DNA from 3 places in the Clostridium fermenticellae genome. Region 1 is predicted to be linked to each of the others. Evidence: a T-box and tRNA genes for the amino acid it is inferred to sense, from the RefSeq annotation. Region 1 holds a T-box; the other regions hold tRNA genes.
The links. A T-box is a leader RNA that pairs with one kind of tRNA and senses whether it is charged. The one in region 1 lies ahead of D4Z93_RS04130 (valine--tRNA ligase), so its partner is inferred to be a tRNA-Val.
Positions count from the first base shown of each region.

Region 1 (4,260 bases):
TTCATCTATTGATTTAATAGCTGGTTCTTTTAAATATGAAATTCCATATTCAGGATAACCAACTTTAGCACCCATAGCTTCAGCGATTCCTCTAAGACTAGTAGATATACTTACACCATCATGATGAAGTCTATTAAACAAAGCTATCTCTAAATCTGCCATAAGTTCAGCTGAATGATAATAATCTCTGGCTGTGACTCCAATAAAAGGTGCCATAGTAACACCCATATCTGGAACACATACTATTCTGTCGATTTCTTCTCCTTTAGCAAAAGCGGTTGTCCTTTCTTTCGGTGTCATTTCTTCTTTAATCAAATTGAAAACACTTCCCTCTAATTAATAATTTAAACTGTACTTAAATTTACAGCTACTAATGATAGTATTTTAACATTTTATTGATAACTTTTCTACAATTATACCAGAGATTTTAGCACTTAAAAAACTTTTAGGACGTAGTCCTTTGATTGTAAAGATTTATGAGTATTTATCAGAGCTTTAGCACTTAAATTCCAGTGAGAATAAAATTTCCATTGGAATTTAAGTGCTAAATCTCTGTTTTTAGGTAATAAAACTTGTATAAATATAATATTAAGGGTATACTTGTATAGTATTGTATTTACATGGAAGTTTTATACGGAAAGTGAGGGAAACTATTTTGATTAAGTACTTAAAATACTTTTTTATATTTGTAGTTATTTTTGCAGCAGGCCAATTCAGTTTTTGTAATAATACAGTACTAGCTGATAATGTCTCTAGTGTATCCCAAGGGCAGTTAACGTCCACAGATGATAAGGATACTTCTGAAATTGTGGCACAAAATACAGCAAATTCTTTGAAAGCTGAGCAAACTATAACGCAGACTTCGATAGTAAATGCCGGTGATTTAAATAATATACCCTTGAATAAAGTATGGAAAATTAGATTAAGTCAGTCGGTAACATTGATGGCTGCACAAAATAGTGTGAAGATCATAGAAAAAAATAATGGCAATGAGATACCGACGAGTATAACATTAAGTGAAAATGATTTTTGTGTTAATGTAACTCCAGTATCAAAATATAGTCCAAGCAGTGAATACATATTGAGTGTAGATACTAATTTAATATCGAAGCAAAATAAAAGACTTAGAAATCCAGTTAGTTTGAATTTTAAAACTGAAGCATCTAAAACTCCTGTTCAGTCTATAACTGGAATAGATGATATAAGTGTATCTATAAATAAAGGTGACAGTTATACACTTCCTGATACTGTTACTGCTAATATGTCAGATGGAACTAAAATGCAAGTAAGTGTCACTTGGGACAAGTCATTTGATGCCTCTCTTGCAGCAGGAACTTATACATATCAGGGAAGTGTTTCAGGATATAGTAATAAAGTTAAATTAAATTTAACTATTAATAAAAAAGTTATACCACCAACTGTAAAAAATAAAACAGATGCTACCTTTGCATGGATATGGCAGCTTCAGGATCAAGTTGATGAGTATGGAGGTATAAATAATTTTATACTGAGGCTGAAATCGCTTGGAATTAGTAATATTTGTATAAAATACCATGAGGGTTCAGGTACAACTGGCGGAGGCGTGAATTTTAAGAGCGATTTTTTAAAGTATGTTGATGATTTTAAGAAGGCAGGTTTTATAGTTGGGACCTGGGGATATAATTATTTTAATTACCCTGAGGCAGAAGCTGATTTGATAGTAGATGCTTTAGATAATAGTGATTATTATATTTTTGATCCAGAAGTTGATGTAGCAGGAAAAACTGATCAGGCAGAGCAAGTCCTCCAAATTGTGAGAAGCAAAAAACCTAATGCTGTTTTAGGATATTCTTCTTTCCCTATAGCTACATATCATGAAGATATACCGTATTCTGTGTTTAATAAGTATTGTGATTTTGCTGCACCTCAATGTTATTGGGGTGAAATGCAGTGGTCAATGAAAAATGCAGTTGATACTATGCTTGAGTCATATAAAGAACTTGGTTTGGACAAGCCTATATATCCTGTAATACAGACATATAATGTAGACTATAATGATCTTATAGATTATCTTAATTATAAGTTTGATTGTACTGGATTATGGTCAGTTGATAATTGGGATAGTACATTTACGGATTTTCAGTCAAATAGAGGAAGTGGATTCAATAACGGAAGTTGGATGTATGAGAGAGAATAACATAATGAAAATAAGTACTAGCAGTGATTTCAAGGGCTAGTACTTATTTTTTAGTGATTTATAGTGTTTACAAACCTAGGTTTAACTTATGCTCCGGCCGGGATTTCCAAAATACGTCATGTAGGAAATTTCTAGTAAGTCTAAGCTTGCGTTCATATTTGGGATATAATCAAATTCGGTATACTAAAACATTATCACAATTCAATCATAATGACACAAACTAAATAAAAATTATTCTTGACAGTCTGAAATTTAAAGTTATAATATAAATTAATGATTATGAAAATAATATCAGAAACTGTGAAAAAGAGGAGTAAAAGTAATAATCTTTTATAAAGAGAGGGAAGTTTGTTAGCTGGAAGATTTCCTATAAGATTTACTTTGAAGGTAGCTTTGGAGTTTCTCTGCTGAAGTTTTCAAGTAAGCAGAGTCGGTTCTCTTAACCGTTATTTTTATTAAGAGCCTGTATTTATGCAGGAAAAAAGGTGGTAACGCGGCTTTTCGTCCTTTATTTTGGATGAAAGCCTTTTTTATTCATGTGAAAGTTATTCACATTAAATGTGAATTTTTAAATAAAGATAGGAGGTTTAAAAAGTGGAAGAATCAAAGAATATTGCAAAAACATATGATCCGCAGGAATTTGAGGATAGAATTTATAAAAATTGGGAGGAAAAGGGATATTTTACTCCAGAAATTGATAAAAGTAAGAAATCATATACTATAGTTTTGCCGCCGCCAAATATTACAGGAAAACTTCATTTAGGTCATGCACTTGATGATACCATTCAGGATATTTTGATAAGAACAAAGAGAATGCAGGGATATAATGTATTATGGCTTCCTGGAGAGGATCATGCGAGTATAGCAACGGAAGTTAAAGTTGAAAAAGAACTTCTAAAAAAAGGCTTAAAGAAAAAGGAAATGGGAAGGGAAGCTTTTTTAAAGGAAGTTTGGAAATGGTCAGATGAATATAGAGAGAGAATAAGACAACAGGTCAAAAAATTAGGTGCATCTGTTGACTTTACAAGAGAAAGATTTACTATGGATGAAAAGCTTAATAAAGCAGTAAAAACTGTATTTGTAAAGTTATATGACGATGGACTTATATATCAGGGAAATAGGATTATAAATTGGTGTCCGAAATGTCAAACTGCTTTGTCTGATGCCGAAATTGAATATAAAGAAGAAAAAGGACATTTATGGCATATAAAATATCCTTTGGCTCAAAGTAAGAATGAATACATTGAGATAGCAACTACAAGACCTGAAACAATTCTCGGAGATACGGCAGTTGCAGTAAATCCTAAAGATGAAAGATATAAACATCTGGTAGGAAAAACTTTAATTCTTCCATTAGTTAATAGGGAAATACCGGTTATAGAAGATGATTATGTTGATCTTGAATTTGGAACTGGTGCAGTTAAAATAACCCCAGCACATGATCCTAATGATTATGGAGTAGGAAAGAGGCATGATCTTGAAGAAATAATAATTATGAATCCAAATGGAACAATTAAATTCCCGGGAACAAAATATGATGGGCTTGATAGATATGAAGCTAGAAAAGTAATAGTTAAAGATTTAGAAGAACAGGGATTCATGGTAAGTGTTGAGGAATTAAACCATAATGTGGGATGTCATGACAGATGCGGGAGTGTAGTTGAGCCGATGATTTCAAAACAGTGGTTTGTTAAGATGGAATCACTTGCAAAACCAGCTGTGGATGTTGTAAAAAATAAAAGAGTTAAATTTGTGCCAGAGAGATTTGATAAGACATATTTCAATTGGATGGAAAATATAAAGGATTGGTGCATATCGAGGCAACTTTGGTGGGGACACAGGATTCCAGTATGGTATTGCAAGGATTGTGGGGAGACTATTGTATCAGTAGATACACCACATGAATGTACAAAATGTAAGAGTACTAATTTAGAACAAGATAAGGATGTACTCGATACCTGGTTCAGTTCAGCACTTTGGCCTTTTTCTACACTTGGATGGCCTGATAAAACTCCAGATTTAGAGCATTTTTATCCTAACAGTACACTTGTTACAGGATACGATATAATATTCTTCTGGGTGGC
Region 1 covers NZ_CP032416.1:831,058-835,317, forward strand. Annotated here, with positions in the region: gene D4Z93_RS04120 (uroporphyrinogen decarboxylase family protein) at 1-315, opposite strand, end outside; gene D4Z93_RS04125 (Ig-like domain-containing protein) at 656-2,176, shown strand; T-box leader at 2,468-2,688, shown strand; gene D4Z93_RS04130 (valine--tRNA ligase) at 2,771-4,260, shown strand, end outside.

Region 2 (4,260 bases), 630 kb from region 1:
TCATCTATAAAGATTGCTGGGGATAAATTTGATGAAGCTATCATCAAATTTATAAAGAAAAAGCACAAATTAATGATTGGAGAGAGAACTGCAGAGGATCTTAAAATAAACATAGGTTCTGCCTTTAAAAAAGAAGAAGTGACTATGGAAATAAGAGGAAGAAACTTGGTTACAGGTCTTCCCAAAAATGTTGTTGTGTCGTCTGATGAAATGAGAGAGGCTCTAAAAGATGCAGTTAATGCAATATCAGAAACTGCTCACGCTGTGTTAGAAAGAACTCCTCCAGAACTTGCAGCGGATATAGCTGAAAAGGGAATAGTTATGACAGGAGGAGGAGCTTTGCTAAGTGGTTTGGACACTCTGATAGAAGATTCAACTAAAGTACCAGTACAAGTGGCAGAAGAAGCCGTATCTTGTGTGGCTTTGGGAACTGGGAAGGTGCTGGAATATTTAGATAAGATGGAAGTTACATTTATAGGTGACGATATAACTCTAATAGATTAAAAGAAAAGTAAAATTCTTATATAAGAATTTTACTTTTTTTATAATGAGGATTTAGTATTATCGTAAAGATAGTATGAGTGTATAACAGAATGATATATCTCTTTAGCTATATTTAGAACTAAGTTTAGGCGTATAGTATTATTGTTGAATATTTTAGTATTGTAATTAGAACCAACTATTCCTATAATTGATGCGTCTCCAATTTCTGGTAGAGTTTTTCCTATGCCTTTTCCGGGATGAATAGGATAATCACGAGCTTGAATTTCTCCCATGCTTGATTCATCACCAAGGCATGCATCAATACCTATTATGTTATTGTAGGGATGAAGGGATTTGATTTTACTAAGCTTTTTTTGAATGTTTAGAGCATGTATAGGTTTTTCAATGGTACCATATACAGGTAAAGGGAAAGAACTAAATTTTAATAATGTGCCGACTAGTGGACCTAAGCAGTCGCCTATACATTTATCAGTTCCAACACATACTATTATTGAATTTTTGTTTATATAATCTTTTAGAAAGTCGGCTATTTTGTAATAACATAATGGATTTTTGTAACTAGATCTCACTTCATTCACAAACATACCTCCTGATAGATAATTCATCACTTATTTATATGATTTTAACAGTTTAAATATTATAAATATTGAATAAAAAATATTTATATGACGATAATGTGTAAATGACACGGAGGGATTAATATGAATAAAAAGATATTATCATTGATTATAATTTTGTGTACTATAATATCTGTGTTTATAATAAGACATACACCAAAGATAGATATCAATAATAATTTTATAAGTAATAGAATTAAAGTATTTTATTATAATCATCACAAACAGAAAGATGATGAAGGTAATAAAATGCAAAAATATTCATACCTCTTTACGGATACATCTTTTTTAAAAATGGGTGATGATTTTAAAAAAGGTAAATTGGATGAATTAGGACAAAAACTTGAAAGTGATAAGAAGGAGTTTTTTAAAGAGAATACTAAGAATATCAATATAGCAAATTTGTCAGATGTAAGTGACCTTTCAGCAAATCAGTTATCAAATAATAATGAGAGCAGTAAGTCTATTTCACATTCAAAGGTACAACAGAAATTAACTAATATTGACAAAGAAAAATTGCTTGCAATATCCGATAAATTATCAGCAATTGACTATGAGAAAGCCAGGAAATTGATTAATAGTAGTAAAATTAGTGATAATATAGAAGCTGTAAAATTATTAAAACAAAGATTATCTGATAGCGATTATGAGGAAATTAAGAATATATATGAAAAATTAAATATGTAATTTGAGGTACATATATGCAATATAGAGTAAATTAACGTAAGGTAGAGAAATTATAATATATTATCAAATAAATAGGACAATACACAGTTGAATTTGAAATCACAACAGAGTATACTGTTTGTTGTTGACGTTAGTGAAATTGAATAGTTTAAATGGTTTATATGCTGGCATAGCTCAGTTGGTAGAGCAACTGACTTGTAATCAGTAGGTCGAGGGTTCGAAGCCTTCTGCCAGCACCATATGTGGAGGAATTCCCGAGCGGCCAAAGGGGGCAGACTGTAAATCTGTTGTCATTCGACTTCGATGGTTCGAATCCATCTTCCTCCACCATAGAACTAGGGCGCATAGCTCAGCTGGGAGAGCATCTGCCTTACAAGCAGAGGGTCACAGGTTCGAGCCCTGTTGTGCCCACCACTATTGTTTTTATTAAAGAATAGTACAAAAAGATATTGTATTGTTAATTATGGAGGAATTCCCGAGCGGCCAAAGGGGGCAGACTGTAAATCTGTTGTCATTCGACTTCGATGGTTCGAATCCATCTTCCTCCACCATAAAGACACTAAATGTGTTTTATTTTTGTATAATCATTAAATATTTAACTCTTATCAAGAGAGGCGGAGGGAAATGGCCCGATGAAACCCGGCAACCAGCGTATAGGCTAAGGTGCCAATTCCTGCAGTATTATAAATCTGCAAGATAAGAGAGTTGTTAAGTAATTTAACCTCTTCTTATTGAAGAGGTTTTTTATTTTCTATGAAATTGGAGGGATGATTTAAAATGAAAAGACTATTTACATCTGAATCAGTTACAGAAGGACATCCAGATAAAATGTGTGATCAAATTTCAGATGCTATTCTCGATGCTATATTGGAAAAGGACCCTAATGGTAGAGTTGCTTGTGAAACAGCGACAACTACGGGGATGATTTTAGTAATGGGGGAAATATCAACTGATTGTTATATAGATATTCCAAAGGTTGTAAGAAAAACTGTAAAAGAGATAGGATACACTAGGGCAAAATTTGGATTTGACTGTTCAACATGCTCTGTAATAACATCGATTGATGAACAGTCATCAGATATAGCACTTGGCGTTGATGAATCATTGGAAGCTAAAAAGGGTAAAATGGATAAAATAGAGGCTATAGGAGCTGGAGATCAGGGAATGATGTTTGGGTTTGCAACAAATGAGACTCCAGAATATATGCCAATGCCCATTTCTTTGGCTCATAAGCTTTCAAGAAAGTTAGCTGAAGTTAGAAAAAATGGTATTTTAAATTATTTGCGACCAGATGGAAAAACACAGGTTACTGTTGAATATGATGATGATAAGCCTGTTAGAATAGATACAATAGTTGTATCAGCTCAACATGATCCTGATGTTTCACATGATCAGATAGAAAAAGATATTATAGAGAAAGTTATAAAGCCTGTTATATCACCTGAATTTTTAGATTGCAATACTAAGTATTTTATAAATCCAACTGGAAGATTTGTAGTTGGGGGTCCGCAGGGTGATTCAGGACTTACAGGTAGAAAGATAATAGTTGATACTTATGGTGGATATGGAAGACACGGCGGTGGTGCTTTTTCAGGAAAGGATCCAACTAAAGTCGATAGATCAGCTGCTTATGCAGCTAGATGGGTAGCTAAAAACTTGGTTGCTGCCGGAGTTGCTGATAAGCTGGAAATACAGCTTGCATATGCAATAGGAGTTGCACAGCCAGTTTCCATAACTGTTGATACATTTGGTACATCAAAAATACCAGAAGATAAAATTGTTGATATAGTTGAAAAGGTATTTGATTTGAGACCTGCAGCTATAATAAAAGAATTAAATTTGAGAAGACCTATATATAAACAAGTTGCTGCTTATGGTCATTTTGGAAGAACTGATATAGATTTACCTTGGGAAAAGTTAGATAAAGTTGCCCAGATAAGAAGATATATCTAATATAATTTTTGAGTTTGAAGAGGATTTAGTCTGATAGAAAATCTATTAGGCTAAATCCTTTAATAATATATATTATATTTACATAATTTAATGATATAATTATTGATAAATAAATAATACATTTAGGAGAGATTGTATGCAGGAGTTACAAGGTAATATTGACAGCATACTTTTTCAAAGTAACAAAGATGGATATGTAGTTGCAAAATTTAAAGAAAAAGTTAAATGTCGATGTATCACAATAGTTGGATATATACCATATATTACAGAGGGTGAGAGTTTAAAACTAAATGGAGAATGGATTACTCATCCGCACTTTGGAAGGCAGTTTAAAGTTGAGACATGTGAACAAATTGTCCCGGATTCTAAACTTGGTATTGAAAGATATCTTTCATCTGGGGTTATATCAGGTATAGGCCCGGTAACGGCAAGAAAGATTGTTGAAAAGTTCGGAGAAAACACTTTAGAAGTTTTGGATAGTGATATAGGAAAACTTCGC
Region 2 covers NZ_CP032416.1:205,129-209,388, forward strand. Annotated here, with positions in the region: gene mreB (rod shape-determining protein) at 1-504, shown strand, start outside; gene yyaC (spore protease YyaC) at 543-1,082, opposite strand; gene D4Z93_RS01000 (hypothetical protein) at 1,206-1,808, shown strand; tRNA gene D4Z93_RS01005 (tRNA-Thr) at 1,972-2,047, shown strand; tRNA gene D4Z93_RS01010 (tRNA-Tyr) at 2,053-2,138, shown strand; tRNA gene D4Z93_RS01015 (tRNA-Val) at 2,147-2,222, shown strand; tRNA gene D4Z93_RS01020 (tRNA-Tyr) at 2,274-2,359, shown strand; SAM riboswitch class I at 2,408-2,511, shown strand; gene metK (methionine adenosyltransferase) at 2,586-3,761, shown strand; gene recD2 (SF1B family DNA helicase RecD2) at 3,898-4,260, shown strand, end outside.
Region 2: it encodes a tRNA-Val, which carries the amino acid that the T-box ahead of D4Z93_RS04130 (valine--tRNA ligase) is inferred to sense. The anticodon was not compared.

Region 3 (4,260 bases), 880 kb from region 1:
TATAACATTTTTATGAAGTTTAGCAATATATTTCATAAAAAGATATATAATAATTATACTTGATAAATAACACAAATGGCAAATTATCCAATTTCATTTTGATTGTTATAAATTTTTTAATTTGTTATAATTACTTATTAGGAAGATTTCAATTATTAATGATTTCAAAGGTGGAATAATATATGAGTACTTTCGTATTTAAAACTAAAAAATCACATTATACTCCTCTAAGCAATATATTTATAGACAAATTTATGCCAAAAGCTCGTGGGGAATTTGTAAAAGTATATATATTAGGTTTAAAATATTGTATCTCAGGTGAACTTGGTGTGAGTGCTGAAATTATTGCTACTAATCTTCATCTCTTAGAGACGGACGTAATAAATGCATGGAATTATTGGAATGATGAAAATGTAGTTAAACTTATTCCAATAGACAATATGGGAAACTATAATGTTGAATTTCTTGATTTAGATGAAACTCCAAAAGAAGATGATAATATAAATCTTTTAGAAGAATTAAATAAAAATTCTACAAAAGACATGCTTCAAGATATAGAAAAATTATTATCAAGACCACTTTCTTCTAAAGAAATGACTATGTATATAAGTTGGTTAAAAGATTTTAACTTTTCACCAGAAATCATATTATTGCTTATTCAATATTGTGTCTCAAAAGGCAAAAATGATTATAGGTACATAGAAAAAATAGCAATCTCATGGTACGATTCCAAAATAAAAAGTGTAGCTGATGCGCAAAATTTTATAAAGAAAAATGAAGATAAATGGATTAAAATAAAAAAGGTATTAAACTACCTTGGAATAAAGGATACAAATATAATGAAACCCCAAGAGAATATGCTAAATAAGTGGATAGAATCCTTTAATTTCTCTTTAGATATCATATTTAAAGCCTGCGAAATATGCTTTGAAAGAATAAATAAGGCTGATTTTAAATATATAGATGCAATACTTGTAAACTGGTATAATGAAGGAATTAAAACATTAGAAGATGTTGATAAAAAAGACAGAAGAAAAAATTTTAGCAAAAATAATCCAAAGTTCAAGCATATAAAAAATAGTTCAGGAACCTTTAATAATTTTGAACAAAGAAATTATAATTTTAACGACTTAGAGAAAAAACTACTAGGGTGGGATAAATAATGATTAAAAAATATCAATTAGAGGTATCTAAAATATATGAGGATATACGTAACTTTGAAAAAAAATCTCTTCATGAAAGAAGAGACCTTATAAAACAAAAGATTCCTCAAATATTTGATATTGAAAAGCAGATAAGCAAACTGTGTTTAAATCTCTCTATGAGTGCTTTAAACAATACAGTGGATAATAAAGATTACTTAAAGTTACTGAGAGAAAAAACAACAAATTTAAGAATAAAAAAATCTGAGCTTTTAGTGAGTAATGGTTATCCAATAGATTTTTTAGATATGCATTACAAATGTTCAAAATGTAATGATACTGGCTTTATAGGTATAAAAAAATGTGACTGCTATAAACAAAAACTCGTAAAATTATACTATGAAAACTCAGACCTGAAAAATTTGCTCACTAAAAATAATTTTGATAAATTTAGCTTTGAACTGTTTTCTGCCCAAAGAAATGATAATGAATATAAAAGTCCCAGAAAAAACATGCAGGAAATAGTATCAAATTGCTGGTCATATATAGAAAATTTTCGAGATTCAAATGAAAATATAATGTTTTTTGGAAATTCAGGTACTGGAAAAACGTTCTTATCAATCTGTATAGCAAAAGAACTATTAGATAAAGGATATTTGGTAGTTTATAGAACCTCAGAAATTTTGCTTCAGGATCTAAAATCTATACGATTCAACAATGATAAAGAACTTGAAGATTTAATATTAAATTGCGATTTACTTATTGTTGATGATCTAGGTTCAGAGCAAATAACCGATTTTTCAAAAACAGAACTATTTAATTTTTTAAATACAAAATTGTTAAAACAGAAAAAAATGCTTATATCAACCAATTGTAGTTTGGAAACTCTATTAAAAAATTATTCAGAAAGAATATCTTCAAGACTTTTAGGAGAATTTACACTACATAAATTTTATGGAGAAGATATACGGATAAAAAAGAATATCCATAATAAAAGAAATCAATAAAAAAGACATTGTACAAAATACAACGTCTTTTTTTGGTGCTGGCAGAAGGCCTCGAACCCTCGACCTACTGATTACAAGTCAGTTGCTCTACCAACTGAGCTATGCCAGCAAAAAAATATGGCGACCTAGAAGGGGATCGAACCCTCGACCTCCGGCGTGACAGGCCGGCACTCTAACCAGCTGAGCCACTAGGCCACACTTTTTTTGATGCATGGTGGGCACAACAGGGCTCGAACCTGTGACCCTCTGCTTGTAAGGCAGATGCTCTCCCAGCTGAGCTATGCGCCCACACATTAATGGTGACCCCTACGGGATTTGAACCCATGATACCACCGTGAAAGGGTGGTGTCTTAACCGCTTGACCAAGGGGCCTTGTTTAAAATATTAAATGGTGCTGGCAGAAGGCCTCGAACCCTCGACCTACTGATTACAAGTCAGTTGCTCTACCAACTGAGCTATGCCAGCAAAAATATGGCGACCTAGAAGGGGATCGAACCCTCGACCTCCGGCGTGACAGGCCGGCACTCTAACCAGCTGAGCCACTAGGCCACACTTTTTTTGATGCATGGTGGGCACAACAGGGCTCGAACCTGTGACCCTCTGCTTGTAAGGCAGATGCTCTCCCAGCTGAGCTATGCGCCCATGCATTAATGGTGACCCCTACGGGATTTGAACCCATGATACCACCGTGAAAGGGTGGTGTCTTAACCGCTTGACCAAGGGGCCTTATCTCTCTAATCAGGTGTTTCTCTCAGCGACCTGACATACACTATAATACAAAATATTATCTAAAGTGTCAACACTTTTTTTAAATTTTTTTCAATACAAATTTAATTCACCCCAGTTATTACCTTATAATTCAATGACTATAGCTGATTTCCTCTACTTATAAATATAGTATTACACAAATGTGATATAATATAAAATGTCACTATTTAAATTTAGACAAAATTTTTATAGTAATTCTAAGTAGAGGTCGTGTTAACATGTTTCATGACATATTAATACTAGGTGGTGGAGCTTCTGGTATAATGTCAGCAATCATCTCAAAGGATATGGGAAAAGATGTGGCTATAATTGAGGGATCACAGAGAATAGGTAATAAAATACTAATGACTGGCAATGGCAGATGCAATATAACAAACAGTGATATATCTCTTGACAGATATCACTGTGAAAGCAAAAATTTTCCTAAATACTCCCTTGAAAATTTTTCTTTGTCTGATACTGAGGATTTCTTTATGAACTTAGGACTTCCTATATCGCTAGCAGACAATAAGAAAATGTACCCATTATCACTCCAGGCTTCTTCTGTTCTTGATATACTGAGAATGGCTTTAGAAGACCGAAGTATACCTGTATACTTAAATAATAAGGTAAAAAATATAGCCACAACTTTAAATGGATTTAAAATTGAGACGAATAGTAATAAATTATTTTCATGCAATAAAATAATTTTATGCTGTGGTGGAAAATCAGCTTCAAACACTGGTTCTGATGGATCCGGATTTACCTTGGCACAGAAGTTAGGTCATAGTATAATTCATCCTCTGCCGGCCCTAGTGCAGCTAAAATTGGCATATAAAAATTTAAAAGCCCTATCTGGTGTAAAATTCAATGGTAATGCGCAGATATTTGTCAATGGAGAACCTCTTAAAAAAGATTTTGGAGAGATACTTTTCACTGACTATGGAATTTCCGGACCACCTATATTACAATTAAGCCGAACAGCTTCCTGTGCACTTTATAAAAATAAATCCGTAAAATTATGTATAGATATGATGCCTAACACACACAGTTCAGTATTAAAAGAATCCTTAGAAAATCACTGGGGTATTTTCAGTTACAGAAGCGTCTTTGATTCTTTTATAGGAATAATAAACAAAAAGATAATACCAATTTTATTAAAAGAAGCATCCATAAAAGATATACATAAACCCTGTTTTGAACTTGGCTGGATGGAAAAACAAAAAATAATCGAACTACTTAAAAACTGGCAATTTACGGTTTCTGGAACAAATGCATTTAAAAATTCGCAAGTCACTGCAGGCGGCGTAAACACAAGTGAAATAAATCCAGTAACACTTGAATCTAAAATAATTAAAAATTTA
Region 3 covers NZ_CP032416.1:2,768,624-2,772,883, forward strand. Annotated here, with positions in the region: gene D4Z93_RS12790 (DnaD domain protein) at 183-1,163, shown strand; gene D4Z93_RS12795 (ATP-binding protein) at 1,163-2,149, shown strand; tRNA gene D4Z93_RS12800 (tRNA-Thr) at 2,183-2,258, opposite strand; tRNA gene D4Z93_RS12805 (tRNA-Asp) at 2,268-2,344, opposite strand; tRNA gene D4Z93_RS12810 (tRNA-Val) at 2,362-2,437, opposite strand; tRNA gene D4Z93_RS12815 (tRNA-Glu) at 2,447-2,521, opposite strand; tRNA gene D4Z93_RS12820 (tRNA-Thr) at 2,539-2,614, opposite strand; tRNA gene D4Z93_RS12825 (tRNA-Asp) at 2,622-2,698, opposite strand; tRNA gene D4Z93_RS12830 (tRNA-Val) at 2,716-2,791, opposite strand; tRNA gene D4Z93_RS12835 (tRNA-Glu) at 2,801-2,875, opposite strand; gene D4Z93_RS12840 (BaiN/RdsA family NAD(P)/FAD-dependent oxidoreductase) at 3,136-4,260, shown strand, end outside.
Region 3: it encodes a tRNA-Val, which carries the amino acid that the T-box ahead of D4Z93_RS04130 (valine--tRNA ligase) is inferred to sense. The anticodon was not compared.